Regions from separate parts of the Bacillus sp. J14TS2 genome, predicted to be linked through region 1. Evidence: a T-box and tRNA genes for the amino acid it is inferred to sense, from the RefSeq annotation. Region 1 holds a T-box; the other holds one or more tRNA genes.

What was found. The T-box of region 1 lies ahead of glyQ (glycine--tRNA ligase subunit alpha). A T-box ahead of a tRNA ligase gene usually reads a tRNA of that ligase, here a tRNA-Gly.
Region 2: it has a tRNA-Gly gene. The T-box ahead of glyQ (glycine--tRNA ligase subunit alpha) is inferred to sense a tRNA for this amino acid. The anticodon was not compared.

Annotation. Positions count from the first base shown of each region.
Region 1 covers NZ_BORE01000004.1:7,845-16,083, reverse strand. The annotation lists gene KI375_RS07120 (HD family phosphohydrolase) at 1-349, shown strand, start outside; gene ybeY (rRNA maturation RNase YbeY) at 333-803, shown strand; gene KI375_RS07110 (diacylglycerol kinase) at 793-1,176, shown strand; gene KI375_RS07105 (cytidine deaminase) at 1,430-1,837, shown strand; gene era (GTPase Era) at 1,824-2,744, shown strand; gene KI375_RS07095 (YqzL family protein) at 2,874-3,020, shown strand; gene recO (DNA repair protein RecO) at 3,072-3,830, shown strand; T-box leader at 3,906-4,079, shown strand; gene glyQ (glycine--tRNA ligase subunit alpha) at 4,139-5,029, shown strand; gene glyS (glycine--tRNA ligase subunit beta) at 5,022-7,079, shown strand; gene KI375_RS07075 (pyruvate, water dikinase regulatory protein) at 7,524-8,239, shown strand, end outside.
Region 2 covers NZ_BORE01000016.1:61,310-69,548, forward strand. The annotation lists gene trpB (tryptophan synthase subunit beta) at 1-1,053, shown strand, start outside; gene KI375_RS21195 (nucleobase:cation symporter-2 family protein) at 1,386-2,714, opposite strand; gene KI375_RS21200 (aromatic ring-hydroxylating dioxygenase subunit alpha) at 2,897-3,871, shown strand; gene KI375_RS21205 (alpha/beta hydrolase) at 4,127-4,957, shown strand; gene KI375_RS28025 (hypothetical protein) at 4,939-5,220, shown strand; tRNA gene KI375_RS21210 (tRNA-Gly) at 5,247-5,320, shown strand; gene queG (tRNA epoxyqueuosine(34) reductase QueG) at 5,520-6,665, shown strand; gene KI375_RS21220 (amidase domain-containing protein) at 6,745-7,605, shown strand; gene trmL (tRNA (uridine(34)/cytosine(34)/5-carboxymethylaminomethyluridine(34)-2'-O)-methyltransferase TrmL) at 8,030-8,239, shown strand, end outside.

The DNA.
Region 1 (8,239 bases):
TTACTATAAGGCAAAAAAAGAGAATGAAGAGATTGCTGAAAGTGAGTTTAGGTATTCAGGGCCTAAACCACAAACAAAAGAAATAGCGATTATTAGCATGGCAGATAGTGTAGAAGCAGCGGTGCGCTCAAAGACAAATCCAACACCAGAAGAAATTCGCACACTTGTTCATCAGATTGCACAAGATAAGCTGCTCGATGGCCAGTTTAATGAGTGCGACCTAACTTTAAAAGAAATTGAAAAGGCGAAAAAGGTGTTTTGTGAGACATTGAATGGCATATTTCATTCACGAATTGAGTATCCTGACATAAAACAACAGAAGGTGATAGATGGTGGCACTCCTAATTGATACGATAGATGAGACAGGACAATTAACAGAGGAAAACTTAAAGATGGTCGAAAAGCTATTAATGTATGCGGCTGAAATAGAAGAAATTCGTGAAGACGCAGAAGTTTCCTTAATGATTGTTTCCAACCCAAAAATACAAGAAATCAATAAAGAATATCGGGGAAAGGATCAAGTGACGGATGTGATTTCCTTCGCACTTGAGGAGAATTCTGAAGGAGAGAAGTTGATTCAAGGTGCACAGTTACCACGTGTACTTGGAGATATAATTATCTCTCTTGATCGAACGAAGGAGCAAGCACATGAATATGGACATTCCTTTAAACGAGAATTAGGCTTTCTAGCCGTCCATGGCTTTTTACATCTACTTGGATATGACCATATGAACCGAGAGGATGAAAATCGTATGTTCATGAGGCAAAATGACATATTGGCAGGTTTTGGTCTTGAAAGATAGGAGCAGTTTATCTCTGAAGCGATTGGTATCCGCCTTTAAGTATGCGATAGAAGGGATTCAATATGCAGCTAAAGTAGAAAAGAATTTTCAAATTCATCTTGTGTCTGCAGTAATTGTGATCATTCTCTCTTTTCTTTTAAGACTTGATAAAATCGAATGGATTTTTATGATGATCTCCATTTTTGGCGTAATGGCTTTAGAATTAGTAAATTCTGCGATGGAACGGGCTGTTGATTTAGCTACAGACAAAATTCAGCCTTTAGCAAAACAGGCAAAAGATTTAGCGGCCGCTGCAGTGTTAATTTATACGCTGATGGCCGTTTTAATCGGTATCCTTATTTTAGGCCCAAAAATCATACAGTTATTTCATTAAGTAGCTTCTAAAATTGATTTTTTTGAAGCTCTTTTTTTTTTAGAAATATAATAGGGTGTATGCGCATTCGCCCATTTTTACCCATTTAGCAAAAAAAGCTATGCCAGAATTTGAATGTGTTAAGCAGGTACGGTAAAATAATTTTACGGTCATTTTCGATCATGAAATGGAAATGTTCAAAAAACTTTCTTGAAAATGATAACTTTTGAATGAATTTGTAGTAAAATAAGGTATGAAAGATGAGGAGAACTATTTGAATATGGAGCAATTGGTAACAGCAGCGAGCGATGCAAGAGAAAGAGCTTATGTTCCCTATTCTACATTTGCGGTTGGGGCAGCTGTTTTGACCAAAGATGGAAAGCTTTTTACAGGATGCAATATTGAAAATGCATCTTACGGGATGACGAACTGTGCAGAGCGGACAGCGATTTTTAAAGCAGTCTCAGAAGGTGAAACAGAATTTACTACATTACTTGTGATAGCTGACACAGCGCGGCCTGTACCTCCATGTGGAGCATGTCGCCAAGTCTTAGCGGAGTTCTGTCCAAGGGATATGCCAGTGATTTTAACCAATCTCCAAGGAGATCAACAACAGACAACAGTCGAAGAACTATTGCCATTTGCATTTACAGCGGAGGATATACATGATGAATCGAAATGAAGAAAGTGAAGTTTTTAAATCTGGTTTTATTTCTATCATTGGTAGGCCGAATGTGGGGAAATCCACTTTTTTGAATCGCGTAATCGGTCAAAAAATTGCCATTATGAGTGATAAGCCGCAAACGACAAGAAATAAAGTTCAAGGTGTTTTAACAACAGACGATGCACAAATGATTTTTATAGACACACCAGGCATCCATAAACCGAAGCATAAACTAGGCGATTTCATGATGAAAATTGCAGTCAATTCCTTAAAAGAGGTAGATCTTATTTTATTTATGGTAAATGCTGAGGAAGGGTTTGGACGCGGTGAAGAGTTCATCTTGGATAAACTAAGTGGAATCCAAACACCAGTTTTTCTTGTGATCAATAAAATTGATCTTATTTCTCCAGATACGCTTTTAACCACTATAGATACTTATAAGGAAAAATATGATTTTGCAGAAATTATTCCGATTTCAGCAATAGAAGGAAATAATGTTGAACGTCTACTGGAACAAATCCGGGTACGGCTTGAAGAAGGTCCTCAATTTTATCCTGCAGACCAGGTTACCGATCATCCTGAGAGGTTCATTGTATCGGAAATGATCCGTGAGAAAGCGCTTCATTTAACGAGGGAAGAGGTACCACATTCCCTTGCTGTGGTGATTGATAAAATGGAACGGCGTAAGGAAAAAGAAATGATTGATGTAATGGCTACTATTATTGTGGAGAGAGACTCGCAAAAAGGGATTGTCATCGGAAAACAAGGGAAACTGTTAAAGGAAATCGGCAAACGAGCTAGAGAGGATATTGAAAAGTTACTTGGGTCAAAAGTTTATTTAGAATTGTGGGTAAAGGTCCAAAAGGATTGGCGAAATAAAGCGTTCCATTTACGTGATTATGGTTTTACTGAAGAGGAATATTGACACATATAAGGAACTTTGACAAATTTTATACAGTATGGTTAGAAGAGATGATGGGAAAATAATCTTATTCGGCTTTATCTTAGAGAAGACGAAAAATAATTGATCACTTGGAAAGGCGGGAATTTTAAAATGTATGAATTTACGTGGAAAGTTTTCAAAGAAACAGGTAATGTCAATACGTATCTGCTTCTAAAAGAACTTGAAAAAGAAGAGCATTTGAATATTCTGCCATGTAGGGAAAATACGGACGAAGCAGACTGCACACAAGTGACTTAAGCGTGTGAATTATCCCAAATGCTGTGAATGCAGTGAAAGGGGATAAAATCAATGGTAAATAAATTTGAAGGTATTGTCATTAGAACAACAGATTATGGGGAATCAAATAAAATTGTGACAATCTACACAAGAGAGGCTGGAAAAATCGCTGGAATGGCCAGGGGAGCTAAGAAACCAAGTAATCGGTTGTCCAGCGTTTCCCAGCTCTTTACATACGGATACTTTGTTATCAGCGGAACACGAGGATTAGGGACAATTCAGCAAGGAGAAATGATTTCATCCCTTCGATATATAAGGGAAGATATTTTTAAAACAGCTTATGCTTCCTATATTGTCGAATTGCTTGATAAGGGAACCGAAGAAAAAGAGAGTAATCCATTTTTATTTGAATTACTTTATCAAACATTGCTCTACATCAATGAAGGATACGATCCTGACATTATCACAAATATATTTGAAATGAAAATGCTCAATGTTTTTGGGTTATATCCTGAGATGAATCACTGTGCTCTTTGTGGAAACACTGAGGCATCCTTCGGTTTTTCGATTAAAGAAAATGGTCTAATCTGTCAAAATTGTTTCCAAAAGGATCCGCATTATTTTCCGGTCTCGCAAAATACGATTAAGTTGTTAAGATTATTTTATTTCTTTGATATCCATAGACTAGGATCAATATCAGTAAAAGAGGGAACGAAAAAGGAACTTCGAGACGTTATTTCCACTTATTACGATGAATTTTCTGGTTTGAATTTAAAGACGAAGCGTTTTTTAGATCAATTAGGGAAGTGGAAGAACCAATTAGGTGACTAATTTACTGACTGATATAACGGTAAATATTGACTTTTGCTCAAATTTCAGCTATTTTCTTCTTATAGAACATTTATTTAGACTGTGAAGAAGGAAAAGAGTAACAGAAAATCGTTTCATTTTAGCGAACCTGGAATGGTGAAAGCCAGGTATGAAGATTCTGTGAACGGCATTCCTGAACAGCAAATGGAAAAAGTTGGCTGCTAACAGTAGCAAATAGGGTGGAACCGCGGGTAAACTCTCGTCCCTATGCTAAAAGCATAGAGATGAGAGTTTTTTTGATGTTTAAATTGAATGGAGGATGAACAGAAGTGAATGTTCAAGAGATGATTTTGACCTTACAAAAGCATTGGTCTGACTATGGGTGCATTCTTATGCAGGCTTATGATGTAGAAAAAGGGGCAGGTACCATGAGTCCTTATACATTTTTAAGGGCCATTGGTCCAGAGCCTTGGAATGTGGCCTATATAGAGCCATCAAGAAGACCAGCAGATGGTCGTTATGGAGAAAATCCAAATCGTTTATATCAACATCATCAATTTCAGGTGATTATGAAACCATCTCCAGACAATATTCAAGAAATGTATTTAGAGTCTTTAAAAGCAATTGGCATTGATCCACTCGAGCATGATATTCGGTTTGTAGAAGATAATTGGGAAAATCCTTCTCTCGGTTGTGCGGGTCTTGGCTGGGAAGTTTGGCTTGATGGAATGGAAGTCACACAATTTACTTATTTTCAACAGGTGGGTGGATTGGAATGTAAACCTGTATCTGTTGAATTAACATATGGGATCGAAAGGTTGGCTTCTTATATTCAGGATAAAGAAAATGTATTTGATCTTGAATGGACGAATGGATTTACAATTCGTGACATTTTCTACCAACCAGAATTTGAACATTCGAAGTATGCATTTGAAACATCGAATCAGAAAATGTTATTCGATTTGTTTAACACATACGAAACAGAAGCAAAGGAACAGATGAAGTATGGTTTAGTTCATCCAGCTTATGATTATATCTTAAAATGTTCGCATGTTTTTAATTTACTTGATGCGAAAGGTGCTATTTCTGTAACCGAAAGAACCGGGTATATCGGGAGAATGAGAAGTATGGCTAGACAAGTTGCCAAAACATTTTATGAGGAACGGGAAAAACTTGGTTTTCCAATGCTAGAACAAAAGGAGGAAGCCAATTATGAGTAATCAAGATATATTGCTGGAAATTGGGCTTGAAGAAATTCCTGCTCGATTTGTATTAGATGCTGCCGATCAATTACAGAAAAAAACTAAAGAGTGGTTAAAGGAAAGAAAAATAGAATTTGGAGAAGTGCGCGCGTTTTCGACTCCGAGAAGGTTAGCGGTCCTTGTATCCAATGTAGCTGAATCCCAAGAAGATACGGAATTAGAAGTGAAGGGACCGACAAAGAAAATTGCATTGGATCAAGAAGGGAATTGGTCAAAAGCCGCAGTCGGTTTTTCGAAATCTCAGGGAGCAAAAGTAGGTGATATCTTTTTTAAAGAATTAAAAGGGGTAGAGTACGCTTTTGTTCAGAAATTTGAAAAGGGGCGTGCAACGGAAGAAATCTTATCGGATCTGAAAGAAATTATTACATCACTTCATTTTCCAAATAATATGCACTGGGGAAATTTAAACACACGTTATATCCGCCCCATTCGTTGGATTGTTGCTTTATTTGGGCAAAATATCATCCCATTCACCGTCGCCAATGTGGATTCAGGTAATCAAACGTATGGGCATCGTTTTCTAGGTGAGAGGATTCGCTTAACAGCGCCAAAAGAATATGAACAACTGTTACTTGGCCAGTATGTGATTGCAGATTATGAAAAAAGGAAAGCAGCGATCAAAGAACAAATAGCAAAACTAGCGGATGAACAAAACTGGATTATTCCCGTTGACCCGACATTATTAGAAGAGGTTACAAATCTTGTGGAATATCCAACTGTTTTTCAAGGTTCTTTCCAAAATAGCTTCCTTGAATTACCGAAAGAAGTCTTAATTACCTCCATGAAGGAGCACCAGCGATATTTTCCAGTCGAAGACCAAAACAATCAGCTCCTTCCTCATTTTATTGCTGTTCGAAACGGTGATCATCGACATTTGGAAACCGTCATGAGAGGAAATGAAAAAGTGCTCCGTGCCCGTTTGCAAGATGCGGATTTCTTCTATCATGAAGATCAAAAATTGTCCATTGACCAAGCACTAGAGAAGTTAAAAAATATTGTGTACCATGAAAAGCTTGGAACACTTGCAGAGAAAGTAAAGAGAGTAACATCGATCGCGGAAGAAATCGCACAGATGCTGGATGTTTCAGAGCTGGAAAAAGCCTCAATTAGCAGAGCGGCTGAAATTAGTAAGTTTGATTTAGTGACGAATATGGTGGATGAATTTCCAGAATTGCAGGGAATTATGGGGGAAAAGTATGCTTTGCTCCACGGTGAGAAACCTGAAGTAGCCCAAGCCATCAGAGAACATTACCAACCGATTCATCCAGAGGACCCGGCGCCAAGTTCGATTGTCGGCTCAGTGATCAGTATAGCTGATAAATTGGATTCGATCGTTTCTTCCTTTTCGATCGGCTTAGTGCCAACTGGTTCACAGGACCCTTATGCTCTCAGACGACAGGCTGCCGGAATCGTAAAGATATTGCAGGTGAAAAACTGGGATATAACCTTACCAGCCCTATTCAAATTAGTTTTAAAAGGAAATCATCAAGAAGGTAATCAAGAACTATACGAACAACTTAAAAAGTTTTTCAGACTAAGATTAAATTATTTATTAGAAGAAAAAGGAATTCGATATGATATTGTGGAAGCTATATTAGACAGTGAGTGGAATAGTATCCCAGAGCTCCTTCAAAGAGCTGAACTATTGGAACGAAATAGTCAACAACCAAACTTTAAGGCCATTGTCGAATCATTATCAAGAGTACTAAATATCGCAAGCAAAGCAGAGCAAACCGCAAACATTCATAAGGATCTTTTCGAAAATGAATATGAAAAGAAATTGTATGAAGAGTGGCAGCAAGTAGAAACCTTAATGACAAATGATCACTCTGTGGAAGCCCGTTATCAATCACTAGCCACCTTAGAACCAGTGATTTCAGCTTATTTCGATCATACTATGGTCATGACAGAAAACGAATCACTTAAAACAAATCGCTTGGCACAAATGAAAAAATTAGCTAAACTCATCTATCAATTCGCAGATATGAATAAAATACTCGTGAAGTAAACAAAAGCGCAAGCGCCTTGATCAGCCCCGACAAGCAAATGTTCCTGAAACTAGGAAGGGGGTTTTTCCCTTTCTAGATTCAGGGTTATTTGACCTCGAGGGGCTAGGCGCTGGAGCTGGATGAAACAAAAGCGCAAGCGCCTGTTCAGTGATGTAATGATTTGAAGACTTCTGACCTGCTGCGTGCGGGTCTGAAATTAAAGAGACTGGGTCATAAGTATTTGCACCAAAGAAAAAATCGAATTACTAGGGGGCATATACCCCTGCTTCGGAAATATGCTTCGCTTTCCTCGGGGCGTGTCAAGTTTCCTCAGGCTTTGCCGAACTCTCACTTCCCGCAGGTGTCTACGTATATTTCCTCCGCTAAAGGTAATGCATTGTTCGTCTTTGGAGCTTAACGTTGTAATTATGCCCCAGCCTCTTCCAAAAGGGGTTGTGTAGTTAGTGACTGAGCCTATTATTTATGTAGTATCAGACTCTGTAGGGGAGACTGCTGAACTTGTAACCATTGCAGCATTAAGGCAGTTTAATGGTTCAGATGCCTTAATTAATCGTTATCCCTATATCGAGAACAAGGAAGATATTGATCAAATCATAGCAAAAGCTATTAAGGATCAAGGAATGATTGTGTACACATTAGTGAAACCTGAGATAAGGGAATATATGCAAAGAATGACATACATGCATCAGATTAATGGGATTGATATCATGGGGCCATTAATGGATAAATTTGAAAAGAAATTTGAAAGAGCACCATTAAATGAACCTGGCTTAGTAAGAAAGTTAGATGAAGATTATTTTAAGCGAATTGAAGCAATTGAATTTGCAGTTAAATATGATGATGGACGTGACCCCCGGGGATTACTGCGAGCTGATATTATTTTGATTGGAGTTTCTAGAACCTCGAAAACACCTTTATCCCAACACTTGGCATTAAAAAGTATCAAAGTGGCCAATGTCCCAGTTCTTCCTGAGATAGACCCTCCCAAAGAGTTGTTTACTGTGGACCCTAAAAGATGTATTGGTTTGAAAATTAGTCCGGAAAAATTGAACCATATCCGCCGAGAGAGATTAATCGCCCTAGGATTAAATGATAATGCAAGTTATGCGAACATCGAAAGAATAAAAAGAGAATTGGAATATTTTGATTTCATTTCCGA
Region 2 (8,239 bases), on a different contig from region 1:
GATGATGAAGCATTTAATCAGGAGTTGCAGTATTACTTTGAAGAATATGTAGGAAGAGAATCTCCACTCTATTATGCCGAACGTTTAACGAATGAATTAGGTGGGGCAAAAATTTATTTGAAGCGTGAGGATCTCAATCATACAGGAGCTCATAAAATTAATAATGTGCTTGGACAAATTTTGTTAGCGAAGCGCATGGGAGCAAAACGAGTGATTGCCGAAACGGGAGCTGGGCAACATGGAGTAGCGACAGCCACTGTTTGTGCGATGTTTGGCATGGAATGTGTGATTTATATGGGAGCAGAGGATACAAAAAGACAGGCTTTGAATGTTTTTCGAATGGAATTATTAGGGGCAAAAGTTGTAGCCGTAACAAAAGGACAGGGACGATTAAAAGAAGCTGTAGATGAAGCGTTAGCAGATCTTGTTGAAAATTACGAGAATACATTTTATCTACTAGGTTCAGCTGTTGGTCCTTATCCATATCCAGCAATGGTTAAACAATTTCAATCTGTTATCAGTAAAGAGAGTAAGAAGCAAATCCTGAAAAAAGAGGGGAAATTGCCAGATGCAGTGATTGCCTGTATCGGTGGCGGAAGTAATGCGATCGGTTCATTTGCAGAGTATTTAGATGATGAAGAAGTTCGTTTAATTGGCGTGGAACCAGATAAAGCTGCAACCTTAACAACTGGAACACCTGGCGTTATCCATGGATTTAAATGTCTCCTTTTACAAGATGAGGAAGGTACCCCATTGCCAACCTATTCGATTGCAGCAGGATTGGATTATCCTGGAAGTGGCCCTGAGCATAGCCAATTAAAAACCACAGGCCGCGCAGAATATGTAGCGGTAAGCAATGAAGAAGTATTGGATGCATTTCGCATTCTCTCTAAAACGGAGGGGATCATCCCAGCATTGGAAAGTGCCCATGCAGTTGCATATGCACTAAAATTTGCTCCAACGCTTGAAAAAGATCAAACGATCATTATAAATATTTCCGGACGTGGAGATAAAGATGTGGAGCAAGTCTTTGAGTTGTTAAAAGATAAATAAGCGAAATAGGGCGTGTTCAAAAAGGAGGATAAAAGGGTCCAAGTCGAGTAAATACACTGACGTCTTGTTAGAAACACCCGCACTAATGCATCCTGTACGTCGAAAGTCGGCGTGTTGTGCTGACTTCCATGATGTCCACAGGGCATAGGCGATTTTTAAGGAAAAATCCTTTTCCTGACAATGAGCTTCCATAGGAAGTGGTGACTTGGACGCTGGAGATAGGACGTGTCAGGACTTAGTCGAAGTTCCTTTATTTTTCACCAGATCTTTGAGCATCCTTATCTAGATAAACCCAAGCCTTCTATGATCTTGAAGGCTTGGGTTCCTTTTCGTTATTTTGACAGATGATTGGTTTCTACTTTTTTTATCGGGATAAGTAGGTTTAGCAAGACGGTGGCCAATGCCCCGACAGTTGTCGCTGAGGATAAGATATAGTTAGCCCAATCAGGAGCTGAGTTTAAGGCTTCTGGTGGTAAAATCGTGACAGCGATCGTGAGGAGAATTGGGAGTCCAATAATCATCATATTGCGATCGTCTATCATAATAGGTTGAATCACTTTCATACCATTGGTGACAATCGCTACACAAACAATCCCAAAAATCCCATTAATAACAGGCTCGGGTATGCAGGTGATAGCCGTTGAGAGTTTAGGAATCAATCCGAGACAAACGAGAATCACACCACTCATGATAATGACCATTCGACTGGCAACGCCTGTAATCGCAAGTAGTCCAGCATTAGAAGAATATCCGGTCATCGGAGTACTACCAAATAAAGAACCTACTAAGCAGCCAATTCCTTCGCCAACCGAAGCTCGATTTAAACGACGATCATCAAGTTCTTCATTCGTAATAGAGGATACGACAAACCATGTCCCTGTAGTTTCTAATAATATTATGAAATAAACAAAAACCATTGTAATAATTGCGTTTAGATTAAACACCGGTTTTCCAAACGGAAAAAGAGACGGTAGGGAAAACCAGCTTGCTTCTTTCACCGGTGAAAAATCAACAGTACCAAAAAAACTTGCTGCAATGGTGCCGGCGACAATGGCAATAATGACAGATACTAAACGAAAGAAAGTTCCAATTCCTCTCATTTTACGCCCCAGTAGCATGCAAATAATTAGAACGGTTGCGGAAATAGCAGCAATCAAAATATTCTCTCCGATATTTCCTTCAGCCTGATAAATATTGTTTAACCCTGTCGGCATTAGTGAGATACCGACAATAATGATTACTGTTCCGCCAACAAGCGGAGGGATGATTTTACGTACAGCTTTGGCGAACCATTTTAATGGATAGCCAATCAGGGTAATAATGATTGCACCGGGAATAAGACTACCGGCAATCGCTCCTAAGCCAAGTTTTCCACCGATCGCAGCAATCGCACCGATCGGAACATAAGAAGGTCCTTGGACAACCGGAAGCTTAATGCCTGCTCCAGTCTGAACAAGGGTAGCCAAACCTGTTGCAAGAAAACACATTTGTACAAAGAAAGAAGTGTTTTCTGTACTTAACGAAAGAAGGCCGGCAATAATAATAGGAGCGATGTATAAGTCCATTGCTAATACATGTTGAAGACCAAGAATAAATGCTTTGTGGTAACTAATTTTGTCATGAACACCTAAAACAATATTATTTTCTGTTTGATTTTCCAACCGATATCACCCTTCTTAGCTAAAAATAAACTTTATTCTTGGATTATATATAATATAGTTAGTTTTGTATATGATAAACGAATGATTTATAAAATAAAAATAAAAATGTTCGTCAATTTGGTTGACCGTTTCTTAGGAAATGATTAAGATGGAAGTAGGATAACAATGGTGGAGGGTTAAAAATGTTGGAAGATAAAATTTTACAAGAGGACTGGCTTGTTGCTTGTCGATCAGAGGATGTCAAAGAAAAGCCGATTCAAGTCGTTTTAATGGGAGAGCGGTTAGCTATTTTTCGAAATAGCAAAGGAATCCACGCTTTTAAAGATCTTTGTATTCATCGAGGCGCGGCTTTGTCTTTAGGTGAAGTAAAAAATGATTGTTTAGTATGCCCATACCATGCGTGGGAGTATGATGAGACAGGTGCCTGTGTCAAAATACCGCAGCTTCCTGAAGGCAGACCAATTCCTCGTAAAGCAAAAGCCATTTCATATGCGTGTCAAGAAAAATATGGGCTGATTTGGGTGAATATTGCTGGGAATGAGCCAGAGCTTTTTCACTATCAACCAATGGAAGGAACAGAATTCCATAATGTGATTTGGGGACCGCAAGAGGTAGTTGCCAAACCACCGCGTATCATTGAAAACTTTCTAGATGTCGGACATTTAGCTGTTGTGCATCAGGGCTATTTAGGATCGGAAGAACATCGAGAGGTTCCGGATTATAAGGTACACCAAGAGGGTGATCGAATTTACTCTGATGAAATTGCGATTTATCAACCTGATCCAGATGGTTCGGGAAAACCTAAATATGTTTATTATACTTATGAAATCCATCGTCCCTTTACTGTGAGCTTTACGAAAAGAGATCAAGAGAATGACACATTAATGACGATTTTATTAACGGTTCGCCCGATTGACGAAGAGAACTCGATGGCCTATGGAATTTTATCTTTTAATTATGATACAGGTTTAACTGATGAGGAATTAATTGCGTTTCAGGATGAAATTTTTTCACAGGATAAGCCAATTGTGCAAAATCAAAAGCCAGAAGAACTACCTCTTGACCTTCAGATCGAATTATCCCTGATTTGTGATCGCGTAAGTATTGCGTATCGAAGATATTTGAAAGAGCTTGGGGTCGAGCTCGGAACTGCATAATATGTAAATAGCTTGCGATCGGACGTTTAAACCGATAGCAAGCTATTTTTGTTGTCAATTTGGTATATACGCGAAGTGAGCCCTCGATTTTTATTTAAAAAATGAATGGAAACTGATTTTGTGCTACTAATCTTTGATCGATCCTGCTTTTGGAACTATTGGTAATTAGATATCGTTATTTGAATGTGGTAATGTTATCATAATAAGATGATAGCGCTCTAATATTTCAAATAAAAGTAAAGGTAGAGTGATAGAATGAATGTAAATGAATATAAGGATATACCGTATGGACCTTATGAGAGAAATAAGTTAGATGCCTATATCCTTGAAGAGGGGAAGCCTACGCCGGTTTTAATTTTTTTTCACGGAGGCGGCTATGTAAGTGGAGATAAAAGCAGTTTTCAGGCAAATAGTTTAATGGAAGACTGTTTGCAAGCTGGTATCTCTGTGGTGACTTGCAATTATCGGTTTATTACTACCGACCCGTTTCCAGCTCCTATGCAGGATGGGACAAGGGCGATTCAGTTTGTAAGAAGTCAGGCTGAAGAATGGGGAATTGATATCGAGCGTATTGCTACATCTGGTTCATCTGCAGGTGGGCATATTGCGCTTTGGAATGCGCTTCGAGGAAACTTAGCCAATCCGGAGAGTTCTGATCCAATCGAACGAGTACCATCAGATGTGTCTGCCTTCATTGGTTTTGGCACACAAGTTTCAAAAGATCAGCGTTTTTACGAAGATATTTACGACGGTCCTCACATCCAGTCGAATATCGCTCTATTTTATGGGATCTCTTCGACGGAAGAACTGTATCATCCTAATACTTTAGAGCTTGCGGAAAAAGCCTCCGCTATTAACTATATGTCAGCATCAGCACCACCTCTCTTTATGACGTATGATTATCCGTTTGACCAACCATACATTTCTACAGATGCGCCTGTTGGCGAGATGGTTCATCATCCGATACATGGATACATATTAAAGAAAAAATATGATGAATATCAAATTCCTTTTGTATTCCGTCATACAAGTGACCCTGTACGCCCAGGAGAAATGGTCCGATTTCTATGGGAGTGCTTTTCATAAGTAGGAATAATAAGATAGAAGAACGCCCGGCATTGACGGGCGTTCTTCTATCCGCCCGAAAACAAGTAGTATCCGCCCGAAAACAAGTAGTATCCGCCCGAAAACAAGTAGTATCCGCCCGAAAACAAGTAGTATCCGCCCGAAAACAAGTAGTATCCGCCCGAAAACAAGTAGTATCCGCCCGAAAACAAGTAGTATCCAGTTTCGAGTTATGGAGGTTTTGTGACGAATGTTGCAATTTTTTCGTTTATTTTGTACAATAATAGGGTCAACTTTTTGAAGGAGTCATGCGGGTGTAGTTTAGTGGTAAAACTACAGCCTTCCAAGCTGTTGTCGTGGGTTCGATTCCCATCACCCGCTCCATACATACCAACGCAGGGTTTTGTTTTATATAAAAAACAAGGCTTTGCGTTTTTTATATGCTTAGCGTATTTCCAGTATTTGATCAGCAGGTTCATTTGTAATAGTGGATGTGGTCACTTCCATTCATTCACTTTTTGCCTGTAATAACTTATAGTGTAAAATAGTAGCAAATCATTCTAATTAGGAAGGGGACGAGTCTGTGGATTATGCTCAATTAAAACAAGATATTATCCAGTTCAGTCAAGAGATTGGAATTGATAAAATTGGCTTTGCCAGCTCCGATCCTTTTATTGAAATGAAAAATCGATTATTAAGACAACAGGAGCTTGAGTACCAATCAGGCTTTGAGCATAAAAATATTGAGGAACGCACAGATCCTTCTTTAATATTTGATCAACCTCGCTCGATTATTGCGATTGCTCTTGCTTACCCTTCACGAATGGAAGAACCACCTCGTGGAAAAAAAGGGGAGAGAAGGGGCTTGTTTTGTCGTGCCTCTTGGGGAGTTGATTACCACCAGCTTGTTAAGGAAAAATTAACTCAACTAGCTGTATATATAAAAGAACAAGTACCCGAAACGGCTATTAAAACGATGGTAGATACAGGGGAACTTGTGGACCGAGCCGTTGCAGAGCGTGCCGGAATCGGATGGAGTGGAAAAAACTGTTCGATTATCACACCGGAATTTGGTTCATATGTCTATTTAGGAGAGATGATTACCAATCTTCCGCTTGAACCAGATGAACCGCTCCAAGACCAGTGTGGGGAATGCACGATGTGTTTAGATGCTTGTCCTACAGGAGCGTTGGTTCAACCAGGTCAATTAAACGCCAAACGTTGCATTGCTTTTCTCACACAGACAAAGGATTTTTTACCGGATGAATTCAGAACCAAGATCGGAAATCGCTTATATGGATGTGATACATGTCAATCTGTCTGCCCAAAAAACAAGGGGATGGATTTTCATCATCATCAAGCGATGGAGCCGGAACCTGAGATGGTAAAACCTTTATTAGATCCTTTGTTAGAGTTATCAAACCGCCAATTTAAAGAAATTTTTGGTGAGATGTCTGGTTCTTGGCGTGGAAAAAAGCCAATTCAGAGAAATGCGATTATTGCATTAGCCCATTTTAAGGAAAAAGAATCTGTAGGTAAATTGACGAAGATTATGGAAAAAGACGTCCGTCCTGTTTTGCGTGGTACTGCCGCATGGGCGCTAGGGAAAATTGGTGGTGCAGAAGCGAAAGAGGCATTGCTCCAAGCACAACAGAAAGAACAAGATATTTCCGTTTTAGAGGAAATTGAAAAAGGATTAGAATTTTTCCAAAAAGAGACCGAAGCATAGCTTCGATCTCTTTTTTCATGCGCATCTATAATCATGGTTGTGGGGGCTTGCTGCATATAGTTTATGGAGGAGGGATGTGGTGAGACAACAATTAGCATTGGCACTTGAAGAGCGAATCGACCAATTGGTGCGTAGAAAAAAGCCAGAAGAAGAGAAGGTGATAAAAAAACTGGATTCTCTAACAAAAAGGAAAGCAACATTAGTGAAGGTTCTGGGAAAAGGTAAGATTACCACGATGGAAAGAGCAAAAGAGCAAGACCATATTACTTATCAAATTCATTTAAAATATGTAATCAAGCAAGCTGATTTCATGTATATAGAAGAAGAGATTGAGCAGAGGCAGGCACGTTTTTTTAAAAATAAATTAGTCGATGATCAAGAGATAGCTATTGAATATTCAAAACAAGAGGTAAATGATCCTGAATTTGAAGAAGGCTCAGAAAGGATCACGTTTATTTATGATCGCTTAAAAGCTGTCCAATATGCAGAGAAATGGTGGGATGATTACAATCCAGCTTATGAAAAGTTTGAGGTGGATTGTACCAATTTTATATCGCAATGTCTCCATGTTGGCGGCGCGCCGATGAGAGGGCATCCTAATAGAGGGAAGGGGTGGTGGTATCAAAATAAAAATTGGAGCTATAGTTGGTCTGTTGCTAATTCTTTGAAAACGCATCTTGGCAGTTCAACAATTGGACTGCGTGCACAAGAGGTGAATGATCCTCGTGAATTAAAATTAGGTGATGTGATATGTTACGATTTTCAAGGGGATGGCCGTTTTGATCATAATACGATTGTGACAGGCAAGGACGCAGCAGGTGAACCGCTCGTGAATGCTCACACGTACAATAGTCGAATGAGATATTGGGCATACGAAGATTCAACAGCCTATACCCCAAATATTCAATATAAAATGTACACGATTATAGATGATTCTTAAAGATATAGAAGTGTTCAAAAAGGTGGATAAAAAGTACCGAGTCGGCTAAAGGCGCTGATGCAGTTCAACAACACAACACTAGTACATCCTGTACGTCGAAAGTTGAGGTGGACTTGGTACTGATTTCCTTGCTGTCAGCAGGAAGTGGGGAATGTTAACGGAAAATCCTTTCTCTTAATACGTGAACAAAAGGAAACCTTCCCTGAATCCGCTTCGTACAAAGGAAAAGTGGTTTTTCTTTTGCAAGAAGCGGAAAAGCAAGCCAACGAACTTGCGGTGTATGGTGACTTCGACGTTCGATACTGGACGTGTCGGTACTTAGTAGAAGATCTTTTATCTCGCAGCGTCATTTTTACCAGGCTTTTTGAACCTCCTCATATGGTGTATAATGGCACAGTAACGTTTATTGATGAGGTGAAAGAAAGTGCCAAACCATGTTGTTTTATATCAACCAGAAATTCCTGCAAACACAGGAAATATTGCCAGAACTTGTGCTGCAACAGATACTCATTTGCATTTGATTCGGCCGCTTGGCTTCTCAACAGATGATAAAATGTTAAAGCGTGCCGGATTGGATTATTGGGAGTTTGTGAATATTACTTATTACGATTCCCTTGAAGAGTTTTTCTTCAAG